2 regions of the Labrys sp. 22185 genome follow, and region 2 is predicted to be linked to the other one. Evidence: riboswitches for the same ligand, from Rfam matches in the RefSeq annotation. Region 2 holds a riboswitch; the other holds the start of a gene.
What was found. A riboswitch is a leader RNA that binds a small molecule or an ion and turns the genes downstream of it on or off. The one in region 2 is predicted to bind cobalamin.
Positions count from the first base shown of each region.

Region 1: another riboswitch for cobalamin. It lies ahead of ACTJKX_RS17965 (ribonucleoside-diphosphate reductase subunit alpha); the one in region 2 lies ahead of ACTJKX_RS02450 (ABC transporter substrate-binding protein).

Region 1 is NZ_JBQEPH010000008.1:225,927-232,677, forward strand. It holds gene metE (5-methyltetrahydropteroyltriglutamate--homocysteine S-methyltransferase) at 1-2,305, shown strand, start outside; cobalamin riboswitch at 2,408-2,626, shown strand; gene ACTJKX_RS17965 (ribonucleoside-diphosphate reductase subunit alpha) at 2,735-5,647, shown strand; gene ACTJKX_RS17970 (ribonucleotide-diphosphate reductase subunit beta) at 5,673-6,751, shown strand, end outside.
Region 2 is NZ_JBQEPH010000001.1:531,403-540,897, reverse strand. It holds gene tal (transaldolase) at 1-634, opposite strand, end outside; gene ACTJKX_RS02465 (class I SAM-dependent methyltransferase) at 868-1,647, opposite strand; gene ACTJKX_RS02460 (ABC transporter ATP-binding protein) at 1,682-2,485, opposite strand; gene ACTJKX_RS02455 (FecCD family ABC transporter permease) at 2,482-3,504, opposite strand; gene ACTJKX_RS02450 (ABC transporter substrate-binding protein) at 3,506-4,549, opposite strand; cobalamin riboswitch at 4,742-4,971, opposite strand; gene ACTJKX_RS02445 (CobW family GTP-binding protein) at 5,043-6,011, opposite strand; gene recQ (DNA helicase RecQ) at 6,293-8,137, shown strand; gene ACTJKX_RS02435 (acyl-[ACP]--phospholipid O-acyltransferase) at 8,312-9,495, shown strand, end outside.

The DNA of each region.
Region 1 (6,751 bases), on a different contig from region 2:
CCTGGAGGCCTTCTGGGCCGGAAAGCAGGACGAAACCGCCCTACTCTCGACGGCAGCCCAGCTGCGCGCCAGCAACTGGGCCCGGCAGAGCCTCCTCGGCGTCACCCATATCCCCTCCAACGACTTTTCGCTCTACGACCAGGTTCTCGACATGAGTGCGACGGCCGGCGTCATTCCCCGCCACTATGGCTGGGAAGGCGGCCCCGTTCCGCTTTCGACCTATTTCGCCATGGCGCGCGGCAGCCAGGGCCGTAACGATCGCGGCCATGACGATCGCGACCATGCGGGCTGCAGCCATGGCGGCCATGGCGGCGGTGTCCCCGCTCTCGAGATGACCAAATGGTTCGACACCAACTATCACTACATGGTCCCCGAATTCCGTCGCGGCCAGGCCTTTGAACTGGCCTCGGCCAAGCCCATCGACGAATTCAGGGAGGCCGCAGCGCTCGGCTTCCACACCCATCCCGTGCTGATCGGGCCGGTGACCTATCTGCTGCTCGGCAAGAGCAAGGATACGGACCTCGATCCTCTCGCCCTTTTGCCAGGGCTCCTGCCCGTCTATGCCGAGATCCTGCGCAGGCTTGCCGCTGAGGGCGCGGACTGGGTGCAGTTCGACGAGCCCTGCCTGGTACTCGATCTCGACGAAAGGACGCGAAAGGCGCTGCGCCACGCCTATGACGTTCTCACCGGCGCCGTCTCCGATCTGAAGATCATGATCGCGACCTATTTCGGCGGCCTCGGCGACAATCTCGACCTGGCACTCGGCCTGCCCAGCGCCGGCCTGCATCTCGATCTCGTCAGGGCGCCCGCGCAGTTGCGACAGGCGGTCGAACGGGCACCGGCGGACAAGGTGCTGTCGCTGGGCGTGATCGACGGGCGCAATGTCTGGCGGAGCGACCTGACCGCCTTGCTGGATCGCATCGAGCCGGCAGTTGCAGCCCTCAGGCCCAACCGCGTCGTCCTCGCCCCGAGCTGTTCCCTGCTCCACGTTCCCTACGATATCGAGGCCGAGAGCGCGTTCGATCCCGAACTCCGCAGCTGGCTGGCCTTCGCCGTCCAGAAGATCGGCGAGCTGAAAACCTTGTCGACAGCCCTGGTCGACGGGCGGCGGGCCGTCGCTGATGAGCTCGCCCAATCGGACGCAACAGCTGCGGCCCGCCGCGTATCCGCCCGTATACACGATACTGGCGTCGCCGCCCGAATGGCCGAGCTCACACCGGCCATGGGCGAGCGGCAACATCCCTATCCGCTGCGTCGCCGGGCCCAGGAGTGGCTCGGTCTGCCGCCCTTCCCCACCACGACCATCGGCTCCTTCCCGCAGACCGGCGCCGTGCGCAAAGCGCGCGCCGACCATGCCAAGGGCCTGATCGGCGATGCCGATTATTACGACTTCCTGCGCGAGGAGACCAGGCAGGCAATCGCCTGGCAGGAGAAGATCGGCCTCGACGTGCTGGTGCATGGCGAATTCGAACGCAACGACATGGTGCAGTATTTCGGCGAGCAACTGGCCGGCTACGCCTTCACCAAGCATGGCTGGGTCCAGAGCTATGGCTCGCGCTGCGTGCGCCCGCCGATCATCTATGGCGATGTCTCGCGTCCCAGGGCCATGACGGTGGAATGGGCACGCTTCGCACAATCCCTGACCAAGCGCCCGGTCAAGGGCATGCTGACCGGACCGGTCACCATGCTGCAATGGTCCTTCGTGCGGGACGACCTCGAGCGCGAGCAGGTCTGCCGGCAGATCGCCCTCGCCTTGCGCGACGAGGTCGGCGATCTGGAACGGGCCGGTATCCGCATCATCCAGATCGACGAGCCGGCCATTCGCGAAGGCCTGCCGCTCAGGCACGCCGAAAAGGAGGCCTATCTCGCCTGGGCCGTCGCCTGTTTCCGTCTCGCCGCCTCGGGGGTCGACGATGCCACGCAGATCCATACCCATATGTGCTATTCGGAATTCAACGACATCATCCATGCCATTGGCGGCCTGGACGCGGACGTGATCTCGATCGAGACTGATCGGTCCAGAATGGAGCTGCTCGATGCATTCCGGGCCTATCGCTACCCCAACGAGATCGGGCCCGGCGTCTATGACATCCACTCTCCCCGCTGCCCCACCGTGGCTGAAATGCGCGACCTTCTTGCCAAGGCGCGGGAGCGGATCGCCGGCGACCAGCTCTGGGTCAACCCCGATTGCGGCCTGAAAACCCGAAGCTGGGACGAGGTCCGCCCCGCCCTCGTCAACATGGTTGCCGCCGCCCGTATACTTCGTGAAGAGATCGCTCCGGCGAGAGTGGCGACATCCGCCTGAAAAAGTATGCCGGGGCACGAATTTTGTGCCCCGGCATCCTCTGTCCCCATTGAACAAAAGGGCGATACACACCATCTATTGACACATAGACACCAAAGCATACTAGATACGGTATTCACAGGTCGTCGGATTCGCTTCCGGCGCTAAGAGGGAATCCGGTAGGCCTTAGGGCAAAGCCGGGGCTGCCCCCGCAACTGTAAGCGGAGAGCGGCTGTCGATTGGCCACTGGCCGAGAGGTGGGTTTACCCCGCCCTCCCCGGGAAGGCAGGCAGTCCGCAACGACCCGCGAGCCAGGAGACCTGCCTGTGGATGCGTATCGTTTCCTCGGGCGGGGTGCCCCGACGGATCGCCTTGCTCGCGGCGCATCATCCTGCGTCGGCGCGGAATGCGCTCCTCGGCCCAAGCCTCCAACATATTGGGGTTTGCCGAATGTCTCTTGATCTCGAAACTGCTACGACCACAAAGACGCCTTTTCTCGCTGCCAGCGCCGACAGGGCGAAGCCGGCCTCGGAACCGGGCTACCAGGTCATCCGCCGCAATGGCAGCGTCACGCCTTTCGATGCCTCGAAGATCACGGTGGCCCTGACCAAGGCCTTTCTCGCCGTCGAAGGCCATTCGGCCGCCGCCTCGCGCCGGGTACATGACATCGTCGCCGACCTCACCGCCCAGATCGTCGCCGGCCTGACCCGCCGCGCCGATATAGGCCGAACCTTCCATATCGAGGATATCCAGGACCAGGTGGAACTCGCTTTGATGCGCGGCGAGCACCACAAGGTGGCGCGCGCCTATGTGCTCTATCGCGAACAGCACGCCCAGGAACGAGCCCTGGAGCGCGCCGCCAAGGCGGAGGCACAGGCCGGCACTACCCCTGCTTTGCGCATGAAGACGGCGGAGGGTTCCCTGCTGCCGCTCGACCACGCGCGCCTCGCCGCCCTGGTGCTCGAAGCCTGTGCAGGCCTTGCCGACACCAACGCCGAAACGGTGCTGAACGAGACGCAGCGCAACCTCTATGACGGCATCAGCCAGGACGAACTGGCGCTGGCGCCGATCCTCGCCGCCCGCACCCTGATCGAGACCGAACCCGATTATGCCAAGGTCAGCGCCCGGCTGCTCAATGACAAGCTGCGCCGCGAAGCCCTCACCTTCGTCGCGGGCCGTCCCGACCAGGCGACGCAGGCCGAGATGGCGAGCCGCTACGCCGAATATTTCCACGATTATGTCCGTGTCGGCATCGCCAACGAACTGCTCGATCCGGAACTCGGTCGCTTCGACCTCGCCCGCCTTGCAGCCTCCCTCAAGCCCGAGCGCGACTTGCAGTTCGACTATCTCGGCCTGCAGACGCTCTATGACCGCTATTTCCTGCATGTGCGCGGCACGCGTTTCGAGCTGCCACAGGCCTTCTTCATGCGCGTGGCCATGGGCCTGGCCCTACGCGAAATCGACCGGGAAGCCCGCGCCATCGAGTTTTACGATCTTCTGTCCTCCTTCGACTTCATGGCCTCGACGCCCACCCTGTTCAATTCCGGAACGCTGCGCGCCCAGCTCTCCTCCTGCTTCCTGACCACCGTGTCCGACGACCTCGAAGGCATCTTCAAGGCGGTGAAGGACAACGCGCTGCTCGCCAAATATTCCGGTGGCCTCGGTAATGACTGGAGCAATGTGCGTGGGCTCGGCGCCCATATCAAAGGCACCAATGGCGAAAGCCAGGGCGTGGTGCCCTTCCTCAAGGTCGCCAACGATACCGCCATCGCCGTCAACCAGGGCGGCAAGCGCAAGGGCGCGGTCTGCGCCTATCTGGAGACCTGGCATGTCGACATCGAGGAGTTCCTCGATCTGCGCAAGAACACGGGTGACGACCGCCGCCGCACCCACGACATGAACACCGCCAACTGGGTGCCGGATCTGTTCATGGAACGTGTGGAGCAGGATGGCCCCTGGACCCTGTTCTCACCGGACGAAACGCCGGACCTGCACGATCTCTATGGCCCCGCCTTCAAGGCCGCCTATGAGGCGCATGAGGCACGCGCCGCGGGCGGCGAGCTGAAGGTCTTCAGGCAGGTCCGTGCCCAGGATCTATGGCGCAAGATGCTGACCATGCTGTTCGAGACCGGGCATCCCTGGATCACCTTCAAGGATCCCTGCAATATCCGCTCGCCCCAGCGTCACGTCGGCGTGGTGCACTCCTCGAACCTGTGCACCGAGATCACGCTGAACACCTCCCATGACGAGGTGGCCGTGTGCAATCTCGGCTCGGTGAACCTTGCTGCCCATGTCGATGCCAGCGGCCTGATGTTCGACAAGCTCAGGGCGACGGTGACGACGGCGATGCGCATGCTCGACAACGTCATCGACATCAATTTCTACACCATTCCCGAGGCACGGCGCTCCAACCTCAGGCACCGGCCCGTCGGCTTGGGCATCATGGGCTTCCAGGATGCGCTGCAGACCCTGCGCCTGCCCTACGCCTCCGAAGCCGCCGTGCGGTTCGCCGACGAAAGCATGGAAGCCGTATCCTTCCATGCCATCTCGGCCTCGACGGATCTGGCGGCCGAGCGCGGTCGCTATCCCAGCTTCGAGGGATCGCTGTGGTCGCAAGGCATTCTGCCGATCGACTCGGTCGGCCTGCTCGCCGAGGCGCGCGAGGGCGCCAGCTTCGACGTGAGCTCGACCCTGGCCTGGGACATGTTGCGCCAGCGCGTGAAGACGGTCGGCATGCGCAATTCCAACACCATGGCGATCGCGCCGACGGCGACGATCTCCAACATCTGCGGCGTCTCGCAATCGATCGAGCCGGCCTATCAGAACCTCTTCGTCAAATCGAACATGTCGGGGGATTTCACGGTGGTGACCTCGGCCCTGGTCCGCGATCTCAAGACGCGCGGCCTGTGGGACGAGGTCATGATCTCCGATCTCAAATATTTCGATGGTTCGCTCGGCCAGATCGATCGCATCCCCGAGGATCTCAAGGCTCTCTATGCCACCGCTTTCGAGATCGACACGGCCTGGCTGATCGAAGCCGCGGCGCGCCGGCAGAAATGGATCGACCAGGCCCAGTCGCTCAACCTCTACATCGCCAACCCCTCCGGCAAGAAGCTCGACACGCTCTACCGCCTGGCCTGGCAGCGTGGCCTGAAGACGACCTATTACCTGCGCTCGCGCTCGGCCACCCATGTCGAGAAATCGACGCTGAAGGGCACCGACGGCAAGCTCAACGCCGTCTCCGCCACGGTGCCGCGGGCGGCCGCGCCGATCCTGATCGAGGCTCAGCCGAACCCGGCTGCATCGGAAGCCTGGGGCAAGGCCTGTTCCATCCACGATCCCGATTGCGAAGCATGCCAGTAAGCCGAAGGAAAACAGGATAATGACGATGCTCGATTGGTCCGAACCCGCTTCGCCGGCCGCGCGAATTCCGCTGCCGCAGACCCCTGACAATGCCACTGGCCTTGGTTCCATCGACCGCGACGGCAGCCGCGTCACGGTCGACGAGAAGCGCATGATCAATGCCCGTGCCGACGTGAATCAGTTGCTGCCGCTCAAATACAAATGGGCGTGGGAGAAATATCTCGCCGGCTGCAACAATCACTGGATGCCGACCGAGGTCTCGATGCAGGCCGACATCGCACTGTGGAAGTCGCGTGACGGCCTGACCGAGGACGAGCGGCGCATGCTCAAGCGCAATCTCGGTTTCTTCGCCGCCTCCGAGAGCCTGGTCGCCAACAATATAGTGCTGGCGATCTACCGCCACCTCACCAATCCCGAATGCCGGCAATATCTGCTGCGCCAGGCTTTCGAGGAGGCGGTGCACACCCATACCTTCCAATACATCGTCGAGAGCCTCGGGCTCGACGAGGGCGAACTCTTCAACATGTATCGAGAGGTCTCCTCGATCACCGACAAGGCCGCCTGGGCCCTCAAGCACACCCAGCATCTCGACGATCCCGATTTCAAGACCGGCACGCCGGATGCCGACCAGGCCTTCCTGCGCGACCTCGTCGCCTTCTACGTGATCTTCGAGGGCATGTGGTTCTATACCGGCTTTGCCCAGATCCTCTCGCTCGGCCGGCGCAACAAGATGGTGGGGATCGCCGAGCAGTATCAGTACATCCTGCGTGATGAGAGCATCCATCTCAATTTCGGCATCGACGTGATCAACCAGATCAGACATGAGAACCCGCATCTGTGGACGCTGACCTTCCAGGCCGATCTGCAGCGGATGATCCGCGAGGCCGCCGAACTGGAAGCCGCCTATGGCCGGGATACCATGCCGCGCGGCTTTCTCGGTCTCAACGCGGTGTCGTGCGAACAATATATGCATTTCATCGCCAACAGGCGCTGCGCCCAGCTCGGCCTCATGCCGGTATTCCCGGATGTCGAGAACCCCTTCCCCTGGATGAGCGAGGCGATGGATCTGAAGAAGGAGAAGAACTTCTTCGAGACGCGCGTCAT
Region 2 (9,495 bases):
AATCGGCATAGATACCGCGAACCGACAGCACGCCCGGATCCTCTTCCGGGGTGAAGGTGCGGCCGTCATTCTTCACGTGCCAATCGAGGATGCGGCCGACGAAGGGCGAGATCAGGAACACGCCGGCATCGCCGCAAGCCACGGCCTGCGCCTTTGAGAACAACAGGGTCAGGTTGCAGTCGATGCCTTCCTTCTGCAGCACCTCGGCGGCACGGATGCCTTCCCAGGTCGAGGCGATCTTGATCAGAATGCGGTCGCGCTCGATGCCGCGCGACTTGTAGTCGGCGATGATGGCATGCGCCTTGGCAATGGTCGCCTGCGTATCGAAGGAGAGGTCGGCGTCGACTTCGGTCGAAACGCGCCCGGGAACGAGCTTGGTGAGTTCCGCACCGAAGGAAACGGCGAGGCGATCGGCGATGGCTGCGACGACGCCGTCCTTGCCGCCACCCTGCTTGCTGCCCCAGCTCACGGCTTCCGCGATCAAATGGTCATAGGCCGGCATTTCGGCTGCCTTGAGCAGCAGGCTCGGATTGGTGGTGCAGTCCACCGGCTTGAGCGCCTTGATCGAGTCGATATCGCCGGTATCGGCGACCACGACCGTCATGGCACGCAATTGTTCGAGTTTCGAAGCCATATGTTACGTCCTTGTTCACAGAGCTTGTTAGCGTCCCGTCACGGACCATAGACCCCAGCCCCGGCGGCGTCATCAGTTATCATGCCTGTTTTTCTGCCTCGCCATCGGAGCGGGCAAGAGAGCACGGTGCGGCAGACATTTGCCGCCTCGAACATGCCTCGGATGATCCTCCAGGCTGCTTATCAAGATATGGCTCCGTTGCCGGGAGATACAAGGCGACTGCGGTACGCGGATCACTTGCGGCAGCAGATGATGAAGCGCTGGTAGAGATAGGTGCGCAGCCGGTTGCGCAGATTCGCCCGGCGCCTCTGGGCGGCGGCTATCGGCCGATGCGAGGAGACCACGACATCCCTGAAACCGGCCTGCTCCAGGAGCAGCAGGAGATCGGTGCTCCGCAGTCCCCGGCCAAAAGGCAGCCGCTCCATGATGCGGGCATGGCGTTCGCCCATCGCGCCATCATAGTAGGGATCGGCGCCACCGAGGCGATCGATCAGGGCGATGAGCCTGGACGCCATGCGTCCGGTCCTGGTCGGTCTCGCCCAATCCCCGTCGAAGAACAGCAATCTGCCACCCGGCTTCAGCACGCGATGCCAATCGGCGAAGGCCTTCTGCGGCTCGGTCAGCGTCCAGACCAGATGCCGGCAGACGACGGCATCATAGGCGCCTTCCGGTTCCATGGTGTTTTCGGCGTCGCCGAGCCGGAAGCGCAGGCGCTGTCGCCCGGCATGCTTGCGCCGGGCGACAGCCAGCATCGCCTCGGAAAAATCCAGGGCCGTGACCTCGTGGCCGAGCGCCAGCAGCAGCTTGGTGATCTCGCCCGTGCCGCAGGCGAGGTCGAGAACCCGGCGCGGATCGCTGCCGAGATGATCGCGGATCGCCGCAGCCCAGGCCTCGAATTCCGGACCTTCGGGAATGTGATGCCCGAAGGCGCGGTCGAAGGTTTCCGACCGCCCCGACCAGTAATCGCGGATCTCTTCCTTGAGATCGTAATTCGCGGTGCCGGTGCTGGTCATCTGACGGTTCTCTCCATCTGTTGGCGGATGCGGGTCATGACGCCGCCGCGATCCAGCCCGCCCGCGGTGCCGGAAGATCCGGATGCCGATAGCGAATGAAGCAGCCTCCCGCGCCGTCGCGAACGATTTCGGCGGCGACACCGAAGACCGACTGGATGCGCGCCGCCGTCAGCACCTCGGACGGAGGACCGATCGCCTCGATCCGTCCCGCCTGCATCAGGGCAATGCGGTCGCAGAACATCGCCGCGTGGTTGAGGTCATGCAGGGCCGCCACCACGGTGAGGTTCTGACGGTGCACCAGATGCAAAAGGCCGATCTGGTGGCCGATATCGAGATGATTGGTGGGCTCGTCGAGAAGCAGGATCTCCGGCTGCTGCGCCAGGGCACGAGCGATGTGGAGGCGCTGGCGTTCCCCACCGGAGAGCGTGTGCCACAGGCGACCGGCAAGGGCGGTCATCGCCACCTCCTCGAGCGCGAGGTCGACGATGGCATCGTCCTGGTTCGACCAGGGCGTGAAGGCCCCCAGATGCGGTGTTCGCCCAAGCTCCACGGCCTGGCGGGCGGTAATGCGCTCGGCCGTCTCGGCCTGCTGTTCGACCAGGGCGATGCGGCGTGCGACTTCGCGGCGAGCGAGGCCATGGAGCGGCTGGCCCGAGAGAAGCACCTGCCCCCCCTGCGGACGGCGAATGCCGGCCAGCAGGGACATCAGGCTGGTCTTGCCCGAACCGTTCGGGCCGATGATGCCGAGCAACTCGCCCGGACGGACCTCCAGCGATACTCCGTGCAGGATCGAGACCCCACCAGCCGACCAGGACAGATCGTGGGCCGACAGGCTCATGCCGTCGCCTTTCTTTGGCTGAGGATGAGAGCGAAAGCCGGCGCACCGACCAGAGCCGTGATCACGCCGATCGGCAGAACCTGGCCGGGGATGATGATGCGGGACAGAATGTCGGCGATGATCATGAAGACGGCGCCGATCAAGGCGCTGGCCGGCAGCAGGCGCCCATGGCGCACGCCCACAACCATCCGCGCCGCATGGGGGATCACCAGCCCGACGAAGCCGATCGATCCGACGATACTGACCATCACGGCCGTCATCATCGCCGCAACACCGACGAGCACGACATAGGCGCGCCGGACGGAGATGCCGAGGGACGCCGCCGATTCCGTGCCGAAGGTGAAGGCATCGAGCGCGCGGGCATGCCACAGGCAGACCAGCAGCCCTACGGCCGTGACCGGCAGCGCCAGCCAGACGTCGGGCCAGCGTACACCCGAGAGATTGCCCAGCAACCAGAACATGATGCCGCGCGCCTGTTCGGCATTGGCCGCCTTGGTAACGATGAAGGAGGTCAGGGCATTGAAGAGCTGGGATCCGGCGACCCCGGCCAGGATCACCGCGCCGGTGCCGCGGCCCGAGCGCATCGCCAGCAAGGCGACGAAGCCGAAGGCCGTCAGCGCACCGAGAAAGGCGCCGGCGGGCAGGCTCAGGACCCCTGCCCCGAGGCCGAGGATGACGACCCCGACCGCTCCCGTCGATGCCCCGGCCGAGATGCCGAGGACATAGGGGTCGGCCAGGACGTTGCGCAGCAGCGACTGCAGCACGACGCCCGACAGCGCCAGGGCCGCGCCGCAGCAGGCCGCGACGACCGCGCGGCTCAGCCGGTAGTTCCACACGATGCCTTCATCGATGCGATCCAGACCATAGCCGGCGCCCCACAGGCGATTGGCGGCCGTCTTGGCGACGACGTCCATCGGAATGGCCGTCTCGCCAATGGCGGCGCCCAGCCAGAGGGCCAGCACGAGCACCGCCAGCGCCAGCATCCCGATCGCCAGTAATCGTGTGACGGGGCGATTCATCTCAGCGCTTCAGGCCGAAACGCTGGATGGCATCGGCGAGCATCTCGATGCCCTCGACGACGCGCACGCTCGGCTGCATCGCCTGCACGTCCATCTCCACGACATGGCCCTGCTTGACCGCCGGCATCAGGCTTGCCACCGGATCGGTCTTGAGAAAGTTGAGCTTCACGGCGATGTCGTCGGCCGGATAGCGGCGACGATCCATCCGGCCGGCGACGATGATGGTCGGATCGGCCTTGGCGATGGTCTCCCAGCCGACGCTCGGCCACTCCTCCTCGCTCTCCACGACGTTCCGCACACCCAACGCCGACATGATATAGCCCGGCACGCTGTTCTTGCCGGCCATATAGGGATCGACGTCGACCTTGGCGCTCGAGAACCAGAAGGCGGCGGAGACCTTGCCATCGCCGGCCGCGATCTTGCGGCGGGCGGCTTCCTCACGCGCCTTTAGCTCGGCGACGACTTTCGCCCCGCGCTCCTGCACGTCGAAGATCTCGGCAAGCTCGGTGATCTCCCGATAGACCAGATCCATGGTGAAGAGGGTGCCGCGCGTGCCATCGCCGCCGCTGGAATTGTCCTTGCCAACGCAATCGGCGGGCGAAACATAGGTCGGGATGCCAAGTTCCTCGAACTGCTCGGGCTTGCCGACAATACCGCTGGGCCCGACATGCCATTGGAACTGCGCCGTCACAAGATCCGGCTTCCTGGCGATCACGCTTTCGAAGCTCGGATCATTGTCGGCCAGACGCGGAATTTTGGCATTGGCCGCTTCATAGCCGGGCAATACAGGGCCGAACCACACCGCCGTGCCGACGACCTTGTCGGCCAGGCCGAGGAGATAGAGAACCTCCGTGCTGCTCTGGCCGACGGAAACGGTGTGCTGCGGCGCATGCTCGAAGGTGACGGTGCGGCCGCAATTGGTGAGCTTGAGGGGATATTTCGTTGCCTGCGCAGCCGCCGGATCGATACCCAGCGCCAAGCCGAAGCTGGCCGCAAGCATGACGGCGAAGCTGGACCAGCGGGCCTTGCTCGTTGAAAGGATCATGACGTTCTCTCGTTTCGCGATAGGGGAAGCAGCGGTCTTCAGCACCAGCCGAATACCGTGAGGTTTCCTCAGGCCAGACCGTGGCAAAGGACGTGAGCGTGCGAAGCGGAGGGAACAGGCGGGCAAGCGCCCGAAACGTCGGGAAGAAACGTCACATTGTCTCCTGTTCCGGGCATCCCCGCCCGTGACATGGGATTGATCGAGATGACGGCAGGTTTCCTGGCTCGCGGATAAAGGCCTTGCATCTGCCTTCCCATGGGAGACCCACAGTGGCATGGCGCCTTTCGCGCCACGGGGATGCTTGGCAATCCGCCTACAGTTGCGGGGGCAGCCACGGCATGGGCTTTTAGAAAGCCGAACCGTGTTCCCTATTACTCCCGACGGACTTGCATCCGACGGGAACCGTCACCGCACAGTTATCGGGGCGTCACGACCGCGGTCAAGCGAATATGCAAAGCGAACGGCCCCTGATGCCGTGCCCTGCCTTCCCGCGTCAGGCCCGACAGGCCAGGAAGCCCTGTTCGATCACGTCCTTCGGCAGGTTGCGGCCGATGAAGACCAGGCGGCTTCGGCGCTCCTCCTCCGGCTTCCAGGCACGCTGATGATCGCCTTCGAGCAGCATGTGCACGCCCTGCACGACGAAGCGCTGCGGATCGCCATCGAAGGCGACGATGCCCTTCAGGCGCAGCATGTCCGTGCCGAACTGTTGCACGATCATGTTGAGCCAGGGCATGAATTTGCCGGGATCGAGCGGCTCCTGGGACACGAGAGCGAAGCTGCCGACATGATCGTCATGGTCGTGGTCATGGAAACCCTCGAGGAAATCAGGCTCGGCTTCGAGGATACGGTCGAGGTCGAACGCGCCGCGGCCGAGCACCTTGTCGAGCGCGATGTCGCAACGCCGGGTCTCGTGGAGAGTGGCGGTGGGATTGATGCGACGGATCCGCTTCACCACCCGATCGAGTTCCTCTGCCGTGACCAGATCGATCTTGTTGAGGAGGATCGTGTCGGCGAAGGCAAGCTGCTCCTGCGCCTCATGCGCCGTCTCGATCTCGCCGAGCAAATGCCGGGCGTCGACCACGGTGACGATGGAGTCGAGCTGGGTCTTGGCGCGCACATCGTCATCGACGAAGAACGTCTGGGCAACCGGTGCGGGATCGGCCAGCCCGGTCGTCTCGATCAGGATGGCATCGAAGCGGTCGCGCCGACGCATCAGGCCCTCGATGATGCGAATGAGGTCGCCGCGCACCGTGCAGCAGATACAGCCATTGTTCATCTCGAAGATTTCCTCGTCGGTATCCACGACAAGGTCATTGTCGATGCCGACTTCGCCGAACTCATTGACGATGACCGCATATTTCCTGCCGTGGCTCTCGGTCAGGATACGGTTGAGAAGCGTGGTCTTGCCTGCCCCGAGATAGCCGGTGAGGACGGTGACGGGTGTCTGCGGCGCGGGCTGCATGATGTCGGAATTCCTTGATCCGTTGCGGATGCCCCACAGCATGTCGCTGCCGAGAGGCCTCATTGAATTTTGATTTATATGAAACGTTATAACATAACTATCGCAATCGCAAGCGAGCTCTCACCATCGTCACCCCAGCAATCGCCACGCAGGTGGGCAGAGGCTTGCTGGCATTCTCGACCGTGATCATTCCACCGGATTTGTCTGCCAGCAGAGGAAATCCATGCGGGAAATTTTCGAATCACGGCCCTTGTCGGGTAAGCCTCACGCTTCACCCTGCAATGGAATCAGGCACCAAGGTGCATCCTGCCGGCATGACCCTCTCCTCTCCGCGAGATCCTCTCGCCATCCTCAATAGCGTGTTCGGCTACGCCGCCTTTCGCGGCCAGCAGGAGGCGGTGGTGCGCCATGTCACCGGAGGGGGCGATGCGGTGGTGCTGTTCCCGACGGGAGCCGGCAAGTCGCTGTGCTACCAGATCCCGGCTCTGTGCCGGCGCGGCGTCGGCATCGTGGTCTCGCCGCTGATCGCGCTGATGCGCGACCAGGTCGAGGCACTCAAGCAGGCCGGCGTGCGGGCGGCGCCGCTCAACTCCTCCCTGTCGCGCGAGGAGGCCTACAAGGTCCGCCGTTCCCTGATGGACGGCAAGCTCGACCTCCTCTACGTCGCACCGGAGCGCGTGGCGACGCAAGGTTTCCAGGCCCTGATCGCCGATGCCGACATCGCGCTCTTCGCCATCGACGAGGCCCATTGCGTCAGCCAATGGGGCCACGACTTCCGGCCTGAATATCGCGAGCTCGGCGGCCTCGCCGCGTCCTTCCCCGGCGTGCCGCGCATCGCCCTCACCGCCACGGCCGATCCGGTCACCCGTGCCGACATCATCGAGCGGCTCGGCCTCAACCAGGCCGAGGTCTTCGCCACCAGCTTCGACCGGCCCAACATCAGCTACGCCATCGTCGAGCGCGACAATGCCCGCCGGCAATTGCTGGCCTTTCTGGCCGGGCACAAAGGCAATAGCGGTATCGTCTACTGCCTGTCGCGCGCCAAGGTCGAGGAGACGGCGCAATGGCTGAACGAGCAGGATATCCGCGCCTTGCCCTATCATGCCGGCCTGGAAGCGGCTGTTCGCAGCGCCAACCAGGACGCTTTCCTGGAGGAGGAAGGCCTCTGCCTGGTCGCCACGGTCGCCTTCGGCATGGGCATCGACAAGCCCGACGTGCGCTATGTCGCCCATCTCGATATCCCTGCTTCGGTGGAGGCCTATTACCAGGAGACGGGCCGCGCCGGCCGCGATGGCCTGCCCTCGGATGCCTGGATGAGCTACGGTATGGCCGATGTGGTGCAGCGCCGCCGCATGATCCAGGAGGGCAATGCGCCGGAGACGGTCAAGCGGGTCGAACTCGGCAAGCTCAACGCTTTGCTCGGCATCTGCGAAACCGCCGAGTGCCGGCGCAAGGCAATCCTCGCCCATTTCGGCGAGACCCATCCCGGCCGCTGCGGCAATTGCGATACCTGCCTTTCGCCGGTGGAGAGCTGGGACGGCACCGATGCCGCCGTCAAGGCGATGGCCGCGATCTACCGCACCGGCCAGATGTTCGGTGCCGCCCATATTATCGACGTGCTCACCGGCAAGGTCACGGAGAAGGTCCAGCGCTTCGGCCATGACAACCAGCCCGTCTTCGGGGCCGGCAAGGACATCGAGGCGCGCACCTGGCAGTCGGTGCTGCGCCAGCTCACCGCGGCCGGCCTCGTCAATGTCAACCACGAGGCCCATGGCGCCCTGATCCTGGCCGAGGAGGCGCGAGCCGTGTTCAAGGGCGAGCGGCAGATCGTCTTCCGTCGCGACCGCCCCCGCAAGAGCACCGAGACCAAACGCGCCCGGCGCGGCGAGATCGAGATGTCGGAACGCGACGGCGCCTTGTTTGCCGCCCTTCGGGCGGAGCGCAGCCGCCTCGCCCGCGAGCAGGGCGTGCCGCCCTACATGATCTTCGCCGACACCACCTTGCGAGCCATGGCGAGCGAGCGCCCCGGCAGCCTGCCGGAATTTCTGGCCCTGCCTGGCGTAGGCCAGGCAAAGCTGGAGCGCTATGGCGAAGTCTTCCTGGAAGTCGTCAGGCGCGAGGGCTAGGATGACGGCTCGGTACCGCTGGTTCACGCCACTGTGCGGCGGCGCACAGGCCGGACATGAGCCAGCCCTCCCCTCCTTGACGCCGTTTACCATACATTTTAAGTTAGTGAACGAACGCTAACTTAAAATGCGATTCTCCCGCGCCCGGTACGCGCCCATCCAGGAACCACACCGATGCTCGCATCGCTGATGTCCGCCCGCCGCTTCTGGCCCCTGTTCTGGAGCCAGTTCTTCAGCGCCTTCAACGACAATTTCATCAAGCAGGCCCTGACCATCCTTGCGGTCTACGGCATTGCCGAAACGGCCGCGATGGAAGGCGGCGACAGCATGGTCTCGATCGCCGGTGCCTTGATCGTGCTGCCCGGCCTGCTGCTGTCGGGTCTGGCGGGGCAATTGGCCGACCGTTACGACAAGGCCCGGGTCGCCCGGCAGATCAAGCTCGCCGAGATCGCCATCGTCGCCATCGCTGCGGTCGGCTTTGCCCTGCACTCCATGCCGATCCTGCTGGTCAGCATGCTCACGCTCGGCATCATGGGCACGCTGTTCACGCCGGTGAAATACGGCATCCTGCCGGACCATCTGGCGCCGGAGGAACTGCCGGCCGGCAACGGCCTGATCGAGGCAGGCACCTTCCTGTCGATCCTGATCGGCATCATCGGGGCCGGCTTCGTCGCTCCCCACCTGCCCAGCTGGATCGTGGCCGCCATCATGGTGGCGGTGGCCGTGGCCTGCTGGTGGTTTGCCCGCCTGATCCCGCCCACGGGCGAAGCGGCCCCCGACCTCAAGGTCGACTGGAACATCATCCGATCGAGCTACCAGCTCGTGCAACTGGTGGCCTCCGACCGCAAGCTCCTGATCGGCTCGCTGGCGGTGGCCTGGTTCTGGATGAGCGGCATCGTCATCCTGTCACTGACCCCTTCCCTCGCCCACAGTGTCATCGGCGGTGACGGCACGCTCAATACCTGGTTCACCACCGCCTTCTCGATCGGCATCGCCATCGGTTCGATCCTGGCCGCACGCCTGGCCACGGGCCGCATCATCGTGCTGCTCTCCCCGATCGGCTGCATCCTGATGGGGCTGTTCTGCCTCGACGTGGCCTGGATCGCCTTCGGTACCGAGCGCTCGGCCACCCCCCTCCATTTCCTGAGCTATCTCGCCACCGGCTCCGGCGTGCACATGACCCTTGCGCTCGTGCTGGTGGCGCTGGCAGCGGGCCTGTTCATCGTGCCGATCTATGCGGCCGTCCAGCATTGGGCGCCCAAGGACGAACGCGCCCGCGTCATCGCCGGCGGCAATGTCATCACGGCCCTGTTCATGACGGTCGGCGCCGGCGGTCTCTCCCTGCTGCAGGGTAAATT